Regions from separate parts of the Yersinia hibernica genome, predicted to be linked through region 1. Evidence: predicted binding sites of a transcription regulator. Region 1 holds the regulator's gene; each other region holds the start of a gene.

Region 1 (7,593 bases):
AAAAACAGCGCCAGCGCCACGGGTAACCCCAGCCCTCCGAGCCGTTTCATCACTTGCCAGTCCGGTGCAGCAAACCCTTTTTCCAGTTTGATATCTTGCTGTGAGCGGGCGCGCGTCACATACCACCGCATCATCAGGAACATTACCCAGTAAACGGTTCCGGTTGCCACCCCGCAACCGACGCCTCCTAATGCCGGCGCACCAAATTTACCGTAGATGAAAATATAGTTAATCGGAATATTGACCAGTAAGCCAATAAAACCAATGACCATGCCGGGTTTGGTTTTGGATAATCCTTCACACTGATTACGCAGTACCTGGAAAAATAAGTAGCCGGGCGCACCCCACATAATGGCATGCAAGAAACCCACCGCTTTATCGGCCAGTACCGGGTCAATATTGTGCATCTGCTTAATAACGTGGTCACTGTTATAGAGCACCAGCATAATAAGCAATGAGACACAGAGTGCCAGCCAGAAGCCTTGCCTGACCTGATGAGCAATCTGGCTGCGCCGCCCTGAGCCATTAAGTTGTGCGACGGTGGGGGTCAGCGCTAATAATAATCCGTGGCCGAATAAAATAGCCGGTAGCCAGATGGAGGTGCCCACCGCCACGGCAGCCATATCTGTCGCACTGACAGAACCGGCCATAATGGTATCCACCACGCCCATGGCTGTTTGGGACAATTGCGCGATAACAACAGGAATAGCGAGAGCCAATAAGCTACGCGCTTCGACAATATACTTCTGCACGTATGCACCTTTCTAATTAATACCCTTCATCGCTCAAATTATAGGTGTGTTGGCTGCGCTTACGGACTCGAATCATTCACTTATGTAAATTCAGCGAGAGGTGTTTGCTTGCCGCCTACCTGTACTTTGATATCTATTGGGTATATTGCGACGAATTACCGAGAGATAAATAAAATAGCGGGAAAGCGAAGTAAGATTGTACCGACTCGCCAAGCTTAATCAATGAAATACCACGGAAGTGCCTTTTTCATCTAAGTGGTTTGGTTTTCCTTATCTTCTGAGGCAAAATTGGCGTAATGATATTTTCTTTAGATAACAGATAAGAGGCATGGCGTATGTTTACCGGTATTGTTCAAGGCACCGCGCCAGTGGTTGCCATTGATGAGAAATCTAACTTCCGCACCCATGTGGTAGAAATGCCAAGTGAGATGTTAGCTGAATTAGCCTTGGGTGCTTCTGTTGCCCACAATGGCTGCTGTTTAACAGTGACAGCAGTTGACGGAAATCGCATCAGTTTTGATTTAATGAAGGAAACGCTGCGCATTACCAATTTGGGGGATATTAAAGTTGGTGACGTGGTTAATCTGGAGCGGGCGGCTAAGTTTAGTGATGAAATTGGCGGTCATCTTATGTCCGGTCACATTATTTGTACTGCTGAAATAGCCAAAATATACACATCAGAGAATAACCGCCAGATCTGGTTCCGGATGCCAAATGTTGATTTGATGAAATATGTATTACACAAAGGTTTTATCGGTATTGATGGTATCAGCCTGACCATCGGTGAAGTGGTGGGCAACCGTTTTTGCGTACATTTGATTCCAGAAACACTGGCGCGAACCACCTTGGGGAAAAAGCGTCTGGGGCATCGGGTAAATATCGAAATAGACCCACAAACGCAGGCGGTGGTGGATACCGTTGAGCGCGTCTTGGCGCAACGCGATATTGCTCAAGCAGCAGTGGCTGCTGAAAAAGCGGTGCGGGAATAGAATAATAAAAAGCAGGGGGATATTCCTCCTGCTTTTAATATATTGAGTTTTAACAGATTAACGCGGAACGCGAATTCCACCTTCGACGCCATTTGGGCTGAATAATACTTGCCACAACTGTATATCTCTGGCGCGAAATGCGCCTGCACAGGCATTCAGATAATAGCTAAACATCCGCTCAAATCGCGGCGAGTAATTCTCAGCTAAAGTCGGCCATGCGGCTTGGAAACGTTCGTACCATGCCATCAGTGTTCGGTCATAATCAGCGCCAAAATTATGCCAGTCTTCCATAATGAAATAAGGTTCGCTGGCTTGAGCAATATGTTTCACCGAGGGCAGACAACCATTAGGGAAAATATATTTATCAATCCATGGGTCAACACTCAAATCAGTGCGATTCGCCCCGATGGTATGTAACAAGAATAATCCGTCGGGCTTCAAATTGCGGTTAACCACATCGAAATAGGTGCGATAGTTTTTAGGCCCGACATGTTCGAACATGCCGACTGAGACAATACGATCAAATTGCTCATTTAGATCTCGGTAATCCTGCAATAGAATCGTAACATCCAAGCCTTCACAACGTTTTTGCGCTAATTTTTGCTGTTCAGCTGAAATTGTCACACCGGTGACAGACACCCCGAAATGGCGGGCGGCATAAGCGGCAAGGCCACCCCAGCCACAACCAATATCGAGTAACTTCATACCCGGCGCTAATTGCAGTTTCTCACAGATCATCTGCAATTTGTTTATCTGAGCTTGCTCCAGTGTGGTCGCGTCTTTCCAATAAGCGCAAGAATATTGCATATTCGGGTCAAGTATGAGGCTGAACAGATCATTACCCAGGTCGTAATGTTCTTTACCGACAATCCAGGCTCTTTTCTTGGACTGCAAATTGATAAGGCGGGCCGCGCCAATGCGTAAAGTATCTTTGAGATGGTGGGGCAGTTGATTCTCTAAGCCAGCTCTGAGAACCCGTTGGAAGAAAATATCCAGCCGGTCACATTCCCACCAGCCATCCATATAACTTTCACCTAATGCCAAAGATCCTTCTTGTAATACCCGCTTAAAGAAGTCTGGGTTATTAACTCTAATGTCGAAGGGGCGTGAGCCATTGACTTCAATATCAGCCCGGTTCAGCATTTCTTGAACAATGCGAAACCACGGGTTTTCTTGAATACTCTGGTCTTCTATACAGGATGAACTCATAGCTTCTCCATCACTTTCTTCTGACTTATGACCCGCGTAACTAAATGACACACGCGAATACATACCAATAAAGTTGGTGTCTGGTATCCATTACGGATATACCCTTTGTACTTGACGTCGCAGTGGTGTTTGCGGCTCTCATTCAGAGTGCCAATCTAAGCGCTGAGCAACATGGGTTTAACCCATCTGTCATTCGCTTACTGCCTGGCTGCAACCTCAATAACGTTGAGTAAAAGAGGAAGATTAAGAAGATACCCTAATTACGCTTGGGTTTAGGGTGACTCATCCATAAGTGTAAATGTGACGCAATCCACGCATCCAGAAAGTGCTTAAGATAATGCTTTTTTTTAATGGTATTCTAATCGGTTAAATCGAGTATAGGCTTGCCGGGATGCTTTCTCAATAATAAATCGTACCCGGCATTGATGCGCCTTAGTGACTATTTCTATTGGGAATTATGACTCCGCGCAATTATAGTCATTATTGTTAGTATGGCTTTTTTCTTTCCTTAACGCGTAGCAATGAATGCCATAACCCAATGCCGCCAAAATGACCGTCGAGAGCATGACGGTCACGGTTGCGAGTAAGGGTTGGCTGATATAGGCCGACACCATCATGCTCGCAATAAAACACAAGCCCAGTTGCAGCGTATTTTGCAGTGCTGCGGCTTTGCCTGTATTCGCTGGAAAGGGCATTAATGCATTTGCCACGATAATAGGGTAGCAGGCACCATTCACAAGCGCCATTAAGCAGAAAGGAATAAGTAGGGTAACCAGTGTTGGTGTGGTCAAGGTGGCTATCAGATAAAGCGCAATCATGCTGATAGCATAACCGCTCAGTAGCCACGGCAGCAGTGTATTACCCTTAATCCGGCTCAGCGCACTGCGGCAACCAAATCCACCCAACAGGAAAGCTAATGTCTGCGGGACATAACTCAAACCAATAATATTCGGGCTATAGCCCATATCACCTAAAATAAACGGTGATCCTGTTAGCCAGGCGAAAAATCCTGCGCTGCAGGCCGCGAACATCATCACGTTGCCGCTAAACGCCGGGAATTTCAGCAATTGCCAGAAGCTCATGGCACTTTTGCTTTGGGTCGCAGGGTTTGGCGTGGTTTTTTTCCGTTCTTTCAGCAATGCGGTTGGGATCAGTAATAGCAATGTCGTTATCAATAAAACCACAAAAATTGACCGCCAACTGAAGTGGTTTAATAACCATGCGCCGAGCAATGGGGCCAGCGCAGGGGATAGTGCCACCAACGGCATAATGGTCGCAAATACCCGGTTGGCCTTGCCGTCGCGATAACGGTCTACGACTAATGCTTGCCAACTCACGGCGGCAGAACAGACTCCGATTGCCTGAATAAAGCGCAGGATCAGTAACTGTGTTGCCGTTTCAACCCATAAAATTCCCAGACAACCCAGAGCAAATAAACCCAACCCTGCTAACAACACGGGTTTACGGCCTAATTTGTCCGAGACTGGCCCCCAGATAAGCTGGGCGATAGCAAAACCGGCGAGAAAAATGCTGAGACTGGCACTGATAGAGCCGGCGGAGGTTTGTAACTCTTGTTGCATGGCACCAAAGGCGGGTAAATACATATCGGTCGCCAGGTATCCCAACATGCTTAAACCGGCAAGGTAGAACATGAAACTTGCAGACGTTTTCATTCTTTATTTCTCTTTATCATTTTTTTGCAGGTGATTGACTACTTTTAGCCATTTTATCATTAGGAATTTAGTGCGGGGGGCATTCTAGCCGCAGAGATATTCGGTTGTGAAACGGTAATATTTGCGACATGCTATCAAAAAATTTGATAGTCACTATTGCGTTTCGCTGAGGCAAAAAAACATGTGGTCAGAATATTCATTGGATGTGGTGGATGCGGTCGCTCGCACCGGGAGTTTCAGTGCCGCCGCTCAAGAATTGCACCGGGTGCCGTCCGCGGTCAGTTATACTGTACGACAATTAGAGGAGTGGCTGGCGGTCTCTTTATTTACGCGGCGTCATCGCGACGTAGAATTGACGGAGGCAGGCAGAGTTTTTATCAAAGAAGCCCGCGATGTTATCAAAAAAATGAATGACACACGCCGTCAGTGCCAGCAAGTCGCGAATGGTTGGCGCGGGCAATTAAATATTGTGATTGATAAAATCGTCAAACCACAGCGCAGTCGCCGTTTAGTGCAGGATTTTTATCGTCATTTCCCGGATATCGAATTGCGGGTGCGTTATGAAGTGTTTAACGGCGTCTGGGATGCACTGGTGGATGGGCAAGCTGATATGGCTATTGGGGCAACACGTGCTATCCCGGTGGGTGGGCGGTTTGTGTTTCGTGACATGGGTTTTTTGAGCTGGCATTGTGTGGTCAGTGTCAATCATCCTTTAGCCCAATTAACCGGGCCTATTAATGATGACCAGCTGCGGCCTTATCCCTCTTTGTGCCTGGAGGATACCGCGCGAAATTTACCTAAACGGGATACCTGGACATTGGATAATCAGCAGCGGTTAGTCGCACCGGATTGGGCGACGGGAATAGACTGCTTGTGTGAAGGGTTATGTATCGGAATGGTTCCGGCCCATATGGTGTCACCATTGATTCAACAAGGAAAATTGGCGGCATTAACACTGACAGAGCCCCTGCCGGACAGCCCGTGTTGTTTGACCTGGGAGCAGCATAATCATTCCCCAGCCTTAGCATGGATGCTGGATTATCTGGGTGACAGTGTCACGCTAAATGATGAGTGGCTAAAAGATGATAATGATGGCACGCCGGGAGCGGCAGGATGAGCTGCCGGTAACCTGTGGGGCTACCGGCAGGGGAAGCTTAACGGCGATAATCGCGATAGGGGCCATCAGCAACAGAGCGGCGCTCTATCAGTTTCGGATGGACTTCAATGGTTTGCGGGTCTTCGCGTTTACTGACAATACGGTCGAGTAACATGGCAAAAGCCATTTCACCCAATCTCTCTTTGGGTTGATGAATGGTGGTCAGCGCCGGTGAGAAATAGCGGGCATTGCGCACATTATCATACCCGATCACTGAAATATCTTGTGGCACTCGCAGGCCCAGTTCATCCGCAGCACATATTGCGCCCATTGCCATAATATCGCCACCACAGAACACGGCCGTCGGACGATGTTTTTGTGTCAGAATTTGGTGCATAGCCTTATAACCAGACTCCGGCTCAAAATCGCCTTGCACCACCCACTCATCACGTAATGGAATATTGGCTTCTTCCAGGGCTTTCAAAAAGCCCTGATGGCGGCCCCCCCCGGTATTACGCGATAATTGACCAGGAATAGCGCCAATATCGCGGTGACCGCGCTCGATAAGATAACGACCGGCTAAATAGCCGCCTTCGAAAGCATTATCAATAATCGAGTCGGTAAAATCGCCACGAGCAGTGCCCCAGTCCATCACCACCATAGGGATATTGCGATAATCTTCCAACATTCCCAGTAATTGTTCCGGATATTCAGAACACATCACCAATAATCCATCGACACGTTTTTGTGCCAGCATGGCCAAATAGGCTTTTTGTTTATCCAGATTATTATGTGAGTTACATAAAATGAGGGTGTAACCTTGGCTATAACAGCTATTTTCAACTGCCTCGATCACTTCAGCAAAATAGGGTGCTTCACTGGATGTCGCCAATAAGCCAATGGATTTGGTGTGATTGACTTTCAAGCTACGGGCCACCGCGCTGGGTGAATAATGCAGCTCTTTAATGGCCGCCCACACAGCGGCCTTGGTATTTTCGGCGACGAAACGAGTTTTATTGATAACGTGCGAAACGGTGGTGGTGGACACACCCGCGTGTTTGGCCACATCTTTAATCGTTGCCATAGAAAAAATGACTCCTAAGCTCACCTGTTACAGCAGGTAAGTATTATGTTAATCGTTTGCCTGCATGACTCGAATACCGCTCAGACAGCAACACGATAGTGGGCTGGCGAGCGAAGTCAGATGGTGGTCTGAGCCTATTTATTGGATGTTATTAGTCAGTATGCAGTTATGAACTGCGAATTTTGTCTGATCTGGAGGAAAAGTGGAAGCGCTAATCAATGTTATAAAGTGCGTAATGAGCACAAGATTTTTTTCCCTAACTGTGGGAAAATGATTTGACGCACTCATTGTGTGCCTTTTCCCTACTAAAATTAACCGGCTGAGGAGTTTTTATGGATACCAATCTGAAGATGTCGCTAATTACCACTGTTGGTGCGCTGGCAATGATTATTGTCTTTAGCTTCGTGGCGGTAATGAATTAATTCACCTGCATGCCGGTGATAAGTAGGGCGGTTTACCCGCCCTTAATTATTGCGCCGCGATTAAGCTAAATTCTGCTCAACAAAAGACCAGTTAACCAAAGCCCAGAAGTTCTCCAGGTATTTTGGTCGCGCATTACGATAATCAATATAATAAGCGTGTTCCCATACATCCACCGTCAACAGCGGCTTATCTTGGGTCGTCAGCGGTGTTGCTGCATTTGATGTACTGACAATGGCTAGGGAGCCATCCGCTTTTTTGACCAGCCACGTCCAGCCCGCACCAAAGTTTTTCACTGCGGCATCAGTAAATTGTGCTTTAAATTCAGCGAAAGAACCGAAAGATTGCTGAATGGCAGCGGCAATTTTGC
Region 2 (7,593 bases), 630 kb from region 1:
TGTAAGCCGGTAAAGCAATACGCAGTGCTGAAGGTAAAATAATACAGCGATACATTTTAAAACGAGAGAAACCATAGGCTCGGGCAGCTTCGATTTCACCATGTGGCACTGAACGAATAGCACCTGCGAATATCTCTGTGGTATAAGCACAAGTATTCAACGTCAATGCCAAAATAGTGCAATTCAACCCGCTTCGGAAGAATGCATTAAGTAGGTCATTACCTCGGATAATCTCTAAACTGTATACGCCGGAATAAAACACTAATAATTGCACGTAGAGTGGCGTACCACGGAAGATATAGGTAAAAATCCAGACGGGCAAACGAATCCAGCGCCGTTCTGCTACACGTGCTACTGCCAGTGGAATAGCAAGTAACCCGCCCATCACTACCGAAGAAATGAGTAACCAGAGGGTTACGGCCATGCCAGTAAATCGGTAGCCGTCGCTCCAAAGCAGGGCTTGCCAATATTGATGTAGGATTTCAATCATAATTCGGCCCTCTTCACCCCGTGGGAATAGCGCCGTTCCAACCATAGCAAAATACCATTTGAGACGGTGGTAAATACCAGATAAACCACACCGGCCACAAGCGCAAAGAAGAATGGCTGATAAGTGCCTTTCCCTGCCAATTGTGTGGCTTTAACGACATCATTTAATCCCAAAATAGAGACCAATGCTGTCGCTTTGAGGATAACTTGCCAGTTATTACCAATCCCCGGTAAGGCATAGCGCATCATGGCAGGAAACATAATTCTACGGAAAATCTGGCTGGAATTAAAACCAAAGGCCCTTGCAGCTTCAATTTGGCCAGTAGGAACTGCCATATAAGCGCCACGGAAAGTTTCGGTGAAATAAGCACCATAGATAAAACCAAGCGTAATAATCCCTGCAGAGAGAGGGTCAATATTAATTTGTTCAAAACCTAGTGATTCAGTAATGCTATTTAGGGTGATCTGCAAGCCGTAGAAGATAAGCAGCATCAAAACTAAATCAGGCACCCCACGAATCAGCGTGGTGTAGCCCTCAAATAAACCGGATAACAGCCGGTTTGATGATAATTTCCCACCGGCACCAATTAAGCCGATAATCACTGATAGCAGCACTGAGCACAGTGCTAGCTCCAGCGTCACCAGCGCACCTTCAAATATCAGTTTCGAATATCCATCCAGCATCTGGGTTATCCTGTTTTACTGAGTAAGGAGTCTGGTTAATTGCTCTGTGTTGGCCTCAACCTAAATAGGCTGAGGCCATAGCGGCAAATAGGATTAACCGCCGTAAACATCAAAGTCGAAATATTTTTTCGCGAGTTTGTCGTAAGTGCCATCTTTACGCATTTCTGCAAAGGCTTTATCCAACGCGGCTTTAAGTTCAACATCATCTTTACGTAAGCCCATACCGGTACCCACGCCGAAGAATTGGTCATTTTTGACTGATGGGCCAGCGAAAGCATAACCTTTGCCTGCCGCTTGTTTCAGGAAACCTTCACTGCCGGCAACTTCATCTTGGAACGCGGCATCGATACGACCAGAACCCAAGTCAGAGTAAATCAAATCCTGATTTTGGTAGGCAACGACATCAATACCTTTTGGTTGCCACTCTGCATTAGCGAATGCTTCCTGAGTCGAACCTTGCAATACCCCAACACGTTTACCTTTCAAAGCCACCAATGTTGGTTCAATTTTGCTGTCTTTCGGCGCAATTAAGCGGGCATTGGCGGCGTAGAGTTTGTCTGTGAAGGCAATCTCTTTTTGACGTTTTTCAGTGATGGAGAGCGAGGAGATAATGGCATCAATTTTTTTAGCTTTCAGCGACGGGATTAATGCATCAAAGTCACTTTCAACAAAAGTACATTTGGTATCAATCCGATTACATAATTCTTTTGCTATATCGATATCAAAACCAACCAACTCACCGCTGGCATTTTTCGATTCGAAAGGAGCATAAGTTGGATCTGTACCAATTTTGATATCTTTAGGAATGGCGGCAAAAGCACTGCTGGCAGCAGCCAATGCTAATACTAAAGGCAGAACCAAAATCTTCTTATTCATACATAACCCTCAAATTGATTTTCAATGCCATAAAGCGCGTTAGTTTTCTGTACAACCCAGAGCGTTCATAAATCAATTTGCAGTAATCGTGCCAGTAATCATTGGCAGAGAAAGCAAATTCCATTACCGACTTCTTCGCGTAATTACGACTAAATGCAGGCATCTGGCCATCAACAGAAACTGAATGCGAATACCATGCACCAACATGCGCCCTAACACAGCATCATTGTGGTGCATAATTCGCCCCATTTCAGTGCGATGTTGCACAAATGTATCAATTAAGGGAAATTTGTTAACTACCACCTTGCCAGCGAATAAACAAATCGTTAGGCAGTTCAATATCAAATTGATCGATAACTCGGTTAACTGTCTGATCAACAATATCTTGAATGCTTTGTGGGCGATGATAAAACGCAGGCATTGGCGGCATAATGACCGCCCCTAGCTCGGCAGCTTGTACCATTAGGCGTAAGTGCCCTAAATGCAGTGGGGTTTCGCGCACACATAACACTAATGGCCGCCGCTCTTTTAATATCACGTCCGCAGCTCGGGTCAGCAGACCATCGGTATAGCTATGGACAATGCCAGATAATGTTTTGATTGAGCAAGGTAAAATGACCATGCCGCTGGTCTTGAATGAGCCAGATGATATGCAAGCGGCAATGTCACGAGAATCGTGCACCACATCCGCTAATGCCTGCACATCTTTAACACTGAACTCGGTTTCAAGCGCCAATGTTTGACGTGCTGCGTTACTGAGAATGAGATGGGTTTCCACACCCTCGACATGTTGCAGCGCCTGTAATAGCCGAATGCCATAAATAGCACCACTGGCACCACTGATGCCGATAATAAGTCGTTTCATGGGAACTGCCTCAAGCAAATGACGGATAACGAATTATCCACAGTATAACCAGAAATCAGGCCAATTTACTGTCTTAGGCAGTGAACAAATTAGAATAGCGCCCCGCACAATAACAAAAAAGGTGCACCGCGTCTGAACGTCAGTTGCACCTTTTTGATTCATTAATACTCAGCAGGATTATGAGCGACGGGGATGCTGCCGCTCCAACTTGAGGTGCTCGGAGGATATTACCCCTCGTTATGCATCTCTAGATTTTCTGCTTCGTTATGATTACGTAGTGCTTGCGCATCATCGTTACGTAACGATTCCAGATACTCCAGATAGCTTTGATCCACATCTTTAGTCACGTAAACGCCATTAAAGACCGAACACTCAAACTGAGTAATATCGGGGTTATCTTCGCGTACAGCTTCGATAAGGTCGGTAAGATCCTGGAAAATCAGCGCATCCGCACCAATTAACTGGCGAATCTCGTCCACTTCGCGGCCATGAGCAATTAACTCATTAGCACTTGGCATATCAATACCATACACATTTGGGAAACGGATTTCAGGAGCCGCAGACGCGAAATAAACTTTCTTCGCACCTGCTTCACGGGCCATTTCGACAATCTGTTCCGAGGTGGTGCCGCGCACAATGGAGTCATCCACTAATAACACATTTTTATCACGGAATTCTGCACGATTAGCATTGAGCTTGCGGCGCACCGATTTACGGCGTTCCTGCTGGCCCGGCATGATAAAAGTACGGCCAACATAGCGGTTTTTCACAAACCCTTGACGATACGGTTTATCCAAAATACGGGCGATTTCCAGTGCGATATCGCAGGAAGTTTCTGGGATAGGAATAACGACATCGATATCCAAGTCTTCCCACTGTTTAGCAATTTTTGCGCCTAACTTCTGCCCCATACGCACACGCGCGCTGTAAACAGAAATTTTATCCATAAAGGAGTCTGGACGGGCAAAATAAACATACTCAAACAAGCACGGATTGTATTTCGGATTTTCAGCACACTGGCGAGTAAACAACTGGCCTTTTTCAGTGATATACACCGCTTCGCCCGGCGCAACATCGCGCAGGAATTCGAAACCGAGGGTATCTAGCGCCACACTTTCAGACGCCACCATGTATTCATTGCGACCATCAGCTAAAGTGCGTTTGCCAATCACTAGCGGGCGAATACCATTAGGGTCACGGAACGCAACCATACCGTGGCCGATAATCATCGCGACGCAAGCATAAGCACCGCGAATCAACTGATGCGTAGCAGCAACAGCGGCAAAAATGTTGTCAGATTCCAACGGATAATGCTGGAAACGGTCCAATTCACTGGCAAAAATATTCAGCAGAATTTCTGAGTCAGAAGTGGTATTCACATGACGGCGAGAAACTTCGAATAATTTCTTTCTCAGCTGGTGAGCGTTAGTCAGATTACCGTTATGAGCCAGAGTGATGCCAAACGGTGAGTTAACGTAGAAAGGCTGAGCCTCGGAAGCGCTGGAACTGCCCGCGGTTGGGTAACGAACATGACCAATCCCCATATTCCCCTGTAAGCGCAGCATATGCCGGGTTTCAAATACATCCTTCACCAAGCCGTTTGCTTTACGCAGCCGGAACCCATTATGGGCATCAATGGTAACGATGCCCGCAGCATCCTGGCCTCGGTGCTGAAGCACCGTCAACGCATCATAAATCGACTGGTTTACCGGTGCAAAACCGGCGATACCGACAATACCGCACATGTTGTCTTTTCCTCATAAGCTGCCGCGAATCGGTAATTGATTCGGTAAGAAACTCGACGTGCTCTGTAGGTAGTCAAAGAACCACCTGATGATATAACTGAACTGCGGGATTAATTGCGACTGTTTCCAGTCAGCACTCTGTGAGAAGCCGGTAAACGTATCGAGGAAGAACAACATGGCGGAGACAATCAGCACACCTCGCAGTGCGCCAAAACAGACGCCCAACACCCGGTCAGTTCCCGATAACCCAGTACGTTCAACCAGTGAACCAATCACATAGTTAACAATAGCCCCGACGATCAATGTCGCGATGAACAAAATGCCGATAGCAATTCCGTTGCGCACCACTTCATCCTCAAAACGAGTGAAGTAGACAGCAAGGTAAGTGTAAAAATGGCTGGCAACAAAAAACGCACATCCCCATGTTACAAGTGACAATGCTTCACGGACAAAACCTCGGATCAAGCTGACTACAGCAGAAAATCCGATAATCCCTATAATGACGTAATCAATCCAGACCATGACTATTCCAATGACGAAATCGCCGCTGCATCCTGTTCGCGGCGAATTCTAACAGAAAAAGAAAACGTTTGCGTAGAGGAATTATGACCAGCGACAAATTAAAGTGCGGCGATTTTAAAAACAACAATCGCCGCACCAATGAAGCCACCAGCCCCCCGTACACCCAGATATCTTAACCCTAATTTAAACTTTAGCGCCCCGTGCCATAGGGCTTAACCTGACCATTCAGACCACTTAACGAATTAAGCTCTGGCAAAGCCGATTGCAGTTTTTGTTTTGATGCGTCCGGCCCCACATACACCCGGGTAATCTGCCCCTGCACAGGGGTCGCTGGCACGGTAAATGCCCGATGTCCAGACAGGCGCAGCGTCGCAACAATTTCATTCACTTTGGCCGCATTTTTCAGCGCCCCCAGTTGGACGACATAGGCCTGCCCTACCGGTGCTTTCTCTTCTGTGGCCGGTTTGTTCTCCGGCTGAGCTTCTGGCTTTGGCTTAACTTCTGGCGGTTTTTTCTCGACCGGGATGGGCTTCGATTCTACCGGTTTTATTTCCGCAGGCTTAGCCTCCAGCGGTTTCCTCTCGACAGGTTTCACCTCAACCGGTTTACTTTGTACCGGTGGCGGTGTCACGAGAGTCGGTTCAGACGGCAGTTTACCGGCATCATTAGCGGCCTGAGAGACAGAATCATCTTTGGGGGCTTCCACGGCAAGTGCGGCCCCTTCTGGCGGCGCAATAGGCAGGGGCTGACTGACCGGCCCAACCGCATCAATTTCCTGACTATCACCGGGTTTCGGCACTAATGGGATGGCAGCAAACTCATCCTCATAATGCTTCTTTTTACCATCCAGTAGTCCTGGCAATATAATCACGCCCAAGGCCACCAAAATGATGGTCCCAACTAAACGGTTCTGGAACTTACTTGCCACGCGCACTCCTTCAATTCCTTGACAGACCCCGATACCTTTACCAATCCGGCCATGACCAACCTAATGCGGTTACAGATTCAATGCAGCCATCACATGAGCAACAGTATGGAAAGAGCCACAGACAATGACCACATCCTGTGCTTTTGCATCTTGCATCGCTTGACGCCAGGCGGTTTCAACATCACTGAACTGGCGTGATTGTGCTAAATGCTCGGCTAACTGCTCGGCACTGGCACCGCGTGGCCCCTCTAGTGGCGCGCAGTACCATTCATCAACCTGCTCAGATAAGCATGCCAGAGTACCACCAATATCTTTATCTGATAGCATCCCCACCACCGCCCGAATTTTGCCCTGTTTTGGCAATTGCGCGAGTTTGTCAGTCAAATAACGCGCCGCATGCGGGTTGTGGGCAACATCTAAAATCAGCAGGGGCTGCTCACTGATTATCTGAAAACGCCCAGGTAAATTAGCGGTTTGCAGACCCTGACGTATAGCGTCCTCGCTCAAGGGCAATCCGGAATAATGCAACACGGCCAGCGCGGTCGCGGCATTAGCCAACGGCACATTCGGCAGCGGCAAATCACTCCATTGGCGGTCAGCGCATTGCCAGTTCCAACGGTTTTTTTGTTGCTCAAAGGGTTCTTGCAGACTGAACTGCCAGGCTTTATCACCCGGGTACAGTTGCGCACCGAGTTTTACCGCGACATCGCCAATAGACTGAGGCATATCGGGTTCGCCCACAATAGCGGGTTTACCGCCGCGGAAAACCCCGGCTTTTTCACGACCAATGCTTTCTCTGTCGAATCCCAGCCAGTCGGTATGGTCTATCGCAATGCTGGTGATGGCGGCGACATCTGAGTCAACAATGTTAGTCGCATCCAAACGTCCTCCCAGACCAACTTCTAAAATCACCACATCAAGTTTAGCCTGCTTAAACAATTGTAACGCCGCCAAGGTGCCGAACTCGAAGTAAGTCAGTGAGATACCCTCACGCCCAGCTTCAATTTTGGCAAAGGAATGGCTATGTTCAGCTTCAGGCAGTTCTTGCCCCTGAATACGAACGCGCTCGGTGTAACGCAAGAGATGGGGTGAGCTGTAAACCCCGACACGCAGACCCGCTGCGAGTAAAATTGATTCCAGGGTACAACAAGTGGTGCCTTTGCCATTAGTGCCGGCAATGGTAAATACTTTAGGGGCTGGCTGAAGCAAATCTAACCGCTCAGCAACCTGTTTTACCCGCTCCAGCCCCAGCTCGATTGGCTGAGAATGCAAACGCTCAAGATAGTAAAGCCACGCGGCCAAAGGCGACGTGGCTTGGGGGATTTGATGGTTGTTCATAAGTCCCGTCACTGGCCTTTTCTTAAAGCGACAAAGTCAGGCTTAAAGCGATAAAACTCAAGCTCCGACCATGCACAATAACCGAGCACCACCTTATCAGGAGGTGCCCGGTTCGGTTAATCAGGCATCAGCCTGATTATCAGTCA
Region 3 (7,593 bases), 1.7 Mb from region 1:
AGCCCGAAATAACCGTCATTACCGCAATGCCCCCGCCCATCGCCAGTGCAGAATAAACTGACTGCAAACGAATGACATCCGCCCCACGTCGGGCAGCAATAAAGCGCATTGCCGCCAGATGGCAAACAGTGAATGAGCCACAATGCAGAATTTGAATCAAGATGAGCCACGGCAACTCCGTGGTTGAGGCCATCAGGCTCCAGCGGATAATGCCACTCACCGCTGAAAGCAGTAACAGGCTACGGGCCGTCCAGCGGCGGAACAGGATATTGCTGAATGCGAACACCAGAATCTCGGCCACCACCCCCAGTGACCATAAATAGCCAATTGTTGCGGTGGAATAACCGGCCTCTTGCCAGTAAATTGAACTGAAACTGTAATAGCCGGCATGTGCGCCTTGTAATAGGGTCACACACAGTAAAAAGCGCCATACCTGCGGCTCGGATAACAACACTTTCCATCGGGTCGCCGTCACCTTGCGCTGTTTAATCTCCCCCTGCGGCATCACACTCGGCTTCAGCAATGCTCCCAGTAACATCGCTGAGACACCGAAAAGCAAACTGTAAAGAATGGCCGGATGGCCCCAAACAGAGACCAGTTTCCCGGTCAATGCAGAACCGATAACAAACGCCAGTGACCCCCAGAGCCGGACTTTGCCATAATCCATGGTTATCTGTTTTTGCCAAGTCGCCGCCAGCGCATCCGTCAGGGGCACCAGTGGGCCAAAAAACAGGTTAAAACCGGCAATAATTATCATCAGCCAAGCCCAACCATGGCCAAACCAAAAACCCACGGCACAGGCCAATGTCAGCAACGCCAGAATGCGGATTGCCGTGACCAGATGGGAAGGGTCTTTCACACTGGGGGCGATAATCAAGCTGCCGAGAAAGCGGGAAATTAGCCCGGCTCCCAGCAAAATACCAATGGTTTCAGGCGGTATCCCTTCGCCTTGCAGCCAGATGCCCCAAAAAGGCAGGAAAATCCCATAAGAAAAGAAATAGGTGAAATAGCTGAGCGACAGCCAACGTGTTGATTGCAGTACCATGAATCCCTCCGAGGTCAGCCCGCCACTGTGACAGAGGCCTCGTCCGCTCGCAACCTTGTCATTATGCAAACACATAATTTGAGATTAGCTTCACATTTACCTGCGGAAAATAATAAAAAACCCGCATTTCGCGGGTTTTTATTAGCAAAATCAATTGGCCGAAATTATGCGTAAACCGGGAAACGGGCGCAAATAGCCAAAACTTTCTGCTTGATGCGCTCGATGGTCGCTTCGTCGTTGATGTTATCCAACACATCACACATCCAGCCCGCCAGCTCGCGCGACTCTTCTTCTTTGAAACCACGGCGAGTAATCGCCGGGCTACCAATACGCACACCAGAAGTGACGAATGGGCTTTTCGGGTCGTTAGGCACGCTGTTTTTGTTCACAGTAATATTGGCATGACCCAACGCAGCATCGGCATCTTTACCGGTGATATTTTTATCAACCAAATCAAGCAAGAACAGGTGGTTATCTGTACCACCAGACACCACTTTGTAGCCACGTTCCAAGAATACCGACACCATGGCTTTAGCATTCTTAGCCACTTGCTGCTGATAAACTTTAAACTCAGGCTCCATGGCTTCTTTCAACGCGACCGCTTTACCCGCGATGACATGCATCAATGGGCCGCCCTGGTTCGCCGGGAACACAGAGGAGTTCAGTTTTTTATACAGATCTTCATCGCCACCTTTCGCCAAAATCAAGCCGCCGCGTGGGCCAGCCAATGTTTTGTGCGTGGTCGTAGTCACGACATGCGCATGTGGCACGGGGTTAGGGTAAACGCCCGCCGCTACCAGACCGGCTACGTGAGCCATATCGACAAAGAACCATGCGCCGATGCTATCAGCGATTTCGCGCATTTTTGCCCAATCAACAATACCGGAATAAGCAGAGAAGCCGCCGATGATCATTTTTGGTTTATGAATTTCGGCCTGACGCGCCATATCTTCATAATCAATTTTGCCAGACTCATCAATACCGTAAGGCACGATATTGTACAGTTTACCGGAGAAGTTAACCGGTGAGCCGTGGGTCAAATGGCCGCCGTGCGCCAGGTTCATCCCCAGAACTGTATCACCGGGTTGCAGCAACGCTGAGTAAACCGCCACGTTGGCCTGAGAACCGGAATGCGGCTGAACGTTGGCGTAATCTGCACCGAACAACTCTTTAGCGCGGTCAATAGCCAGCTGTTCTACAATGTCGACATACTCACAGCCACCGTAGTAACGCTTGCCCGGATAGCCTTCAGCATATTTGTTCGTCAACTGAGAACCTTGTGCCTGCATAACACGCGGGCTAGTGTAGTTCTCAGAGGCAATCAGCTCGACGTGCTCTTCCTGGCGCACCACTTCTTGCTCCATTGCACGCCATAGATCTGCATCATAATCGGCAATGTTCATTTCACGCTTTAACATCCGGCTCTCCTGACTTAGCTAACAAAATAGACCTAATGAACAGCCCTTCTGGGCTTTATGACACAGTGTAAACTGTTTGCCCCCCGTTAAGATAGGTCTTGACAGAGGTTTTTACGCAAACGATTGGCTCCAGTCTGCGTAAGGCTTTGACCTGTTCAGACTTCATCCAGCGCAACGGAATTATCCTCATATTCATTATGTGATTTTTTCATCTTCTGTGAACTGACGCAGTACGCTAATCCCTTATAAGAAGGATGCGTATTTACAAGTTAAGCCGCAAACTATAAGATGCATTTAAAATACATGTATTAATTTACACACTATAAACCCCAGAATCATTGGCATTGCCACAAAGATGAAAGGGACAAAATATTTAAGGAGCACCGCATGCTGGATAGTCAAACCATCGCCATCGTTAAATCCACCATTCCATTACTTGCCGCCACCGGCCCCAAGCTAACGGCACATTTTTATGACCGCATGTTCGAGCATAATCCTGAGCTCAAGCACATCTTCAATATGAGCAACCAGTTTAATGGTGACCAACGTGAAGCGCTGTTCAACGCCATTTGTGCATATGCGGCAAACCTCGAGAATCTGGCCGCTTTATTGCCAGCAGTTGAGCGCATTGCCCAGAAACATACCAGCCTAAACATTCAGCCCGAGCATTACTCGATAGTGGGTCATCACCTAATAAGTACCCTGGATGAAATGTTCTCCCCCGGTCAGGAAGTATTGGATGCCTGGACGAGCGCCTATGGGGTGCTGGCAGATGTATTTATTGCGCGGGAAAGCCAGATTTATCAACAAGGTGAGAACAGTTCTGGCGGCTGGCGAACTTTACGCCGCTTTCGCATCCTGAAAAAAGAGATGCAAAGTGATGTTATTTGCAGTTTTGTATTAGCCCCAGAGGACGGTGGCCGGGTGCTGGATTTCAAACCCGGCCAATATTTGGGTATTTATATTGAAGATGAGCGGCTTGAGTATCAGGAAATCCGCCAATACTCCCTGACTGCCGCCCCTAACGGAGAAACCTACCGCATTGCCGTGAAGCGCGAGGAGCAAGGAACTGTTTCTAATTATTTACACCGTGAATTGCACGAAGGCGACAGTATTCGAGTCGCCCCTCCACGCGGTGATTTTTTCTTGGATATTACGCCAGACACCCCCGTGGCACTGATTTCTGCCGGCGTCGGTCAAACCCCGATGTTAAGTATGCTCAATAGTTTGCATAATCAGCAACATGCCGCGCCAGTGCATTGGCTGCATGCCGCTGAAAATGGCCGTGTTCATGCTTTTGCCGATGAAGTTGCTGCGATAGCAGACAATATGCCAAATCTTAGCCGCCATGTGTGGTATCGCCAGCCAACGGCGCAAGATAATCACGGAAAGAATTATCACAGCACCGGGCTGATGGACCTCAGTTCACATCAGTGGCTGGCCGCCGATCCCAACAGGCATTATTACTTCTGTGGCCCATTAGCTTTTATGCAATTTTCAGGCCGCCAACTATTAGCGCAAGGAGTGGCTGCAGAGCGAATTCACTATGAATGCTTCGGCCCACATAAAGTCATTTAATAACTGAATTTTATTTCATTTCCCAGGGGTGCCATTCTGGCGCCCTGCATATTCGTTATAAAAAATCTGTCTACTTATTATTTCTAAATGTAGTAGAACGTGATTTAGATCTCATATATCCTCATTTAATATTGCCACGATGGGGCATTCGGATGAATGTCTAAATATTCATATAGCTGAAAATTAATAATGTGGCTGACATTATTCCCTACTATTTATTGCCCGGTAGCAGAGGGTAAATTAAGGCTGAATTGACCTACCATGAGTAAGAAGTTCATTAAAAAAGAAGGGTTGGCATTGGTATCCATGGCCCGCTATTTAATTGGCGAGCGCTCGGGTAATCGGCTTAAAACTATCGATGAATTATCCGATGATTTCGGTATCTCCGTCGGAGTGGTGCAACACGCATTAAAAGTGTTGGAAGCTGAAGGCGCTATCATCGTTGAGCGCCGAGGCCGAAATGGAACCTTACTTGTTGACTTGAATATGCCGCAATTACTGCAACAGGCTGATTTGGGTAATATGGTGTGCGCCATGCCACTGCCTTACACCAAACTTTATGAAGGTTTAGCCAGCGGCTTAAGAGAGCAATTTACTTTACTTCCGCTCTATTTTGCCCATATGCGTGGGGCAGAAGTGCGAATTGAATGCCTGATAGACGGCATTTACGATATGGCCGTTGTCTCGCATCTGGCGGCTAAAAGTTATCTGGAGCAAGGGAAAGTTACTCTGGCACTGAATTTAGGAAATGGCTCCTACGTGGATGGCCACCAACTTATTTGCCGCCGTGGCGAACAAAATAATATCCGCCGCGTGGGGTTAGATCCGCGCTCACCCGACCAATGTCTGCTGACTGAAATTAAATTCTCCGGACAAGCTATCGAATTAGTCGAATTGCCTTATAGCGACTGTATCGCGCATATAAATCGTGGTGATATTGATGCTGCAATTTGGAATCTGGCTGATAATATTCCTCAAGAAGATTTACAGGCAATAAAACTGCAAGGCGATGAGCGCTATATTCAAGCCTCGCAGGCCGTTATCCTTATCCGGCCAGATAACCATCCAATCAAATTGCTGCTGGAAAAAGGGATTAATGAAACATTATTGCTGTGCCACCAGCGCGCGGTACAAAATGGTGAGATAGAGCCTCGTTATTAATCCTATTACTCTGGCAGCAAGCTAAGTTATTTTCGGGAGGCCACTCTTTGAAGATTTGTATTGATGCGCGTCTGAATATTCTTTGTCAGTCAGGGGTTGTTGACCACGATATTGGTCAAGGATTAGATCAGGTTATCAACCGGTTAGAAAATTTCTGGCAGTTACCCGTCAGTGGTTATCAAGGGGAAATGGCAATCACCCATATGGCGAATGCATTAATGCGTACCCGCCGCGGTGAAGAGATCCATGCGCTGGATCCCGCAATATTAGCGGAAATTATCCAAAGCGAAGATATTCATTATATCCGGGAGATAAACCAAGATTTATTGGCCTTTTTTTCACTGAAACCGGCAGAAAATGAAATCGGATATTTACTCGCGAACCTTTACGGTCTATACCTTTCTAGTGACACCCCTCTCCTGCGTTAATATGGCTTATTAGGGGGCATGTCCGAAACACAACATCAGGGTCTTTTTATTATAAATATTCAAAATAATAATAATTTAACAAATATCATTATGCCTCGGGCGTTCAGGACATATAATGTTTTTAAAAACCCTATTAAAACAAAATGGTAAGCTTGTTGATGCCGTAATCTCATTCTATCAGCAGGGAAAAATCTGCCCTGATAGCTACGTCATAGATGTAGAACAAACTGAAGCGAATGCCCGCTTGCTGCTACAAACTGCACATCATCACCAGGTAAAACTGTATTTGATGAGCAAACAGTTTGGCCGTAATCCAGAACTATGCCGCCGCCTGCTGGCTTGCAGTTATCAAGGCACCCGTTATCACGGCATGGTGGCCGTTGATTTTAAAGAAGCGCGACAACTTTACCGCCATGCTATTCCGGTCGCCCATATTGGCCATCTGGTACAACCGCCATCTGCCATGGTGGCGGAAATACTCCGTCAGCGGCCGGAAGTCATTACTGTTTATTCATTGGAAAAAGCGCTGGAAATATCACAAGCCGCGCATCGCCAACATATTATCCAGCCACTCATGTTAAAGGTTTACCAATCGGGGGATTTACTCTATTCCGGGCAGGAAGCTGGCTTCGAGTTAAATCATTTACCCGCAGTAATTGCGGCGCTGCAAGAAATGCCGGCGGTGCGATTGGTCGGGATAACACATTTTCCCTGCATGCTGTATGACTCTCAATCGCAACAAACTTCGCCGACGGCCAATATGCACACCTTGCTGACGGCACGGGATATTCTGCAAGCACAGGGAGTGGCGATTGAACAGATAAATGCCCCTTCAGCCACCAGTTGCACCACTTTACCCCAACTGGCCAAACTGGGCATCACACACAGTGAACCCGGTCATGCCCTTACCGGGACGATTCCTGCCAACCAACAGGGTAACCAACCAGAACAAATTTCCATGCTGTATCTGTCTGAGATTTCTCATCATTTCTCTGGCAACAGCTATTTATTTGCGGGCGGTTATTATCGCCGTAGTCATGTGAAGAATGCATTAATTTGGCATAATAACCACTTCAGCCAATCCACTATATTGCCGATTGATAATGACAGCATTGATTACTGTCTGGGTCTGGCCGGTCAATTTCCACTAGGTAGCCCGGTTATCATGAGTTTTCGTACCCAAATATTCGTGACGCGCAGTGATGTTGTTTTGATTGATGGTATTCAAAGTGGCGCTCCCCATATCCTTGGCTACTATGACAGCCAAGGTAATACACTGGGTTAATCTGTAAAAAAGCCTATTAGCCCAATACCTGAGTTTATTTAATGTATTCCCATGATAGTCTTGACTATTCATATTCACTTTCTTTGGAGCCTGCCCGATGATTAATCCCAATGGATACACCTACGCGCACGAACATCTCCATATTGATTTATCGGGCTTTAAAAATAATCTGGACTGCCGACTAGACCAATATCAACCCATCTGTGATGAAATGTGTGAGTTAGTGAGTCAAGGGGTGGTGAATATCGTCGAAGTTACCAACCGGTATATGGGCAGGAATCCGCAGTTTTTACTGAATTTGATGCGCGACAGCGGCATCAATATCATCGCCTCAACCGGCTATTACACTGACAGTTTCTACCCGCCGATGGTCCGTGAGAGTAGCGCGCAGCAACTGGCGCAAACCATGATTGATGAAATCGAAGTGGGCATTGACGGCACTGAACTAAAGGCGGGTATCATTGCAGAAATTGGCACCAGCGAGGGCGTGATTACCCCTGACGAGGCCAAAGTTTTTCATGCCGCAGCGCTGGCTCATCATGCCACTGGCCTCCCCATCTCGACCCATACCAGCTTCAGCACTATGGGATTAGAGCAAATAGCGCTACTGAAGAAACACGGTGTGCCGCTGGCCCGTGTGGTCATCGGGCATTGTGACTTAAAAGAGCAACCTGAGCT

The links. Region 1 encodes PurR, which represses purine synthesis genes. Its sites were predicted from a motif close to CANGCAAACGTTTGCNTG; they were not measured.
Positions count from the first base shown of each region.
Region 2: the regulator PurR is predicted to act here: its motif matches at 5,239-5,256, upstream of cvpA (colicin V production protein).
Region 3: the regulator PurR is predicted to act here: its motif matches at 2,576-2,593, upstream of glyA (serine hydroxymethyltransferase).

Region 1 covers NZ_CP032487.1:1,691,406-1,698,998, forward strand. The annotation lists gene D5F51_RS07995 (MATE family efflux transporter) at 1-752, opposite strand, end outside; gene D5F51_RS08000 (riboflavin synthase subunit alpha) at 1,088-1,741, shown strand; gene cfa (cyclopropane fatty acyl phospholipid synthase) at 1,799-2,950, opposite strand; gene punC (purine nucleoside transporter PunC) at 3,406-4,623, opposite strand; gene punR (DNA-binding transcriptional activator PunR) at 4,805-5,740, shown strand; gene purR (HTH-type transcriptional repressor PurR) at 5,778-6,803, opposite strand; gene cydH (cytochrome bd-I oxidase subunit CydH) at 7,136-7,225, shown strand; gene sodB (superoxide dismutase [Fe]) at 7,286-7,593, opposite strand, start outside.
Region 2 covers NZ_CP032487.1:1,062,625-1,070,217, reverse strand. The annotation lists gene D5F51_RS05095 (ABC transporter permease) at 1-490, opposite strand, end outside; gene D5F51_RS05090 (histidine ABC transporter permease HisQ) at 487-1,173, opposite strand; gene hisJ (histidine ABC transporter substrate-binding protein HisJ) at 1,267-2,049, opposite strand; gene D5F51_RS05075 (UbiX family flavin prenyltransferase) at 2,342-2,914, opposite strand; gene purF (amidophosphoribosyltransferase) at 3,142-4,659, opposite strand; gene cvpA (colicin V production protein) at 4,672-5,181, opposite strand; gene dedD (cell division protein DedD) at 5,372-6,109, opposite strand; gene folC (bifunctional tetrahydrofolate synthase/dihydrofolate synthase) at 6,179-7,447, opposite strand; gene accD (acetyl-CoA carboxylase, carboxyltransferase subunit beta) at 7,568-7,593, opposite strand, start outside.
Region 3 covers NZ_CP032487.1:3,438,106-3,445,698, forward strand. The annotation lists gene D5F51_RS16165 (3-phenylpropionate MFS transporter) at 1-1,045, opposite strand, end outside; gene glyA (serine hydroxymethyltransferase) at 1,210-2,463, opposite strand; gene hmpA (NO-inducible flavohemoprotein) at 2,851-4,041, shown strand; gene yhfZ (GntR family transcriptional regulator YhfZ) at 4,303-5,202, shown strand; gene D5F51_RS16185 (PRD domain-containing protein) at 5,250-5,630, shown strand; gene D5F51_RS16190 (YhfX family PLP-dependent enzyme) at 5,746-6,915, shown strand; gene D5F51_RS16195 (phosphotriesterase-related protein) at 7,013-7,593, shown strand, end outside.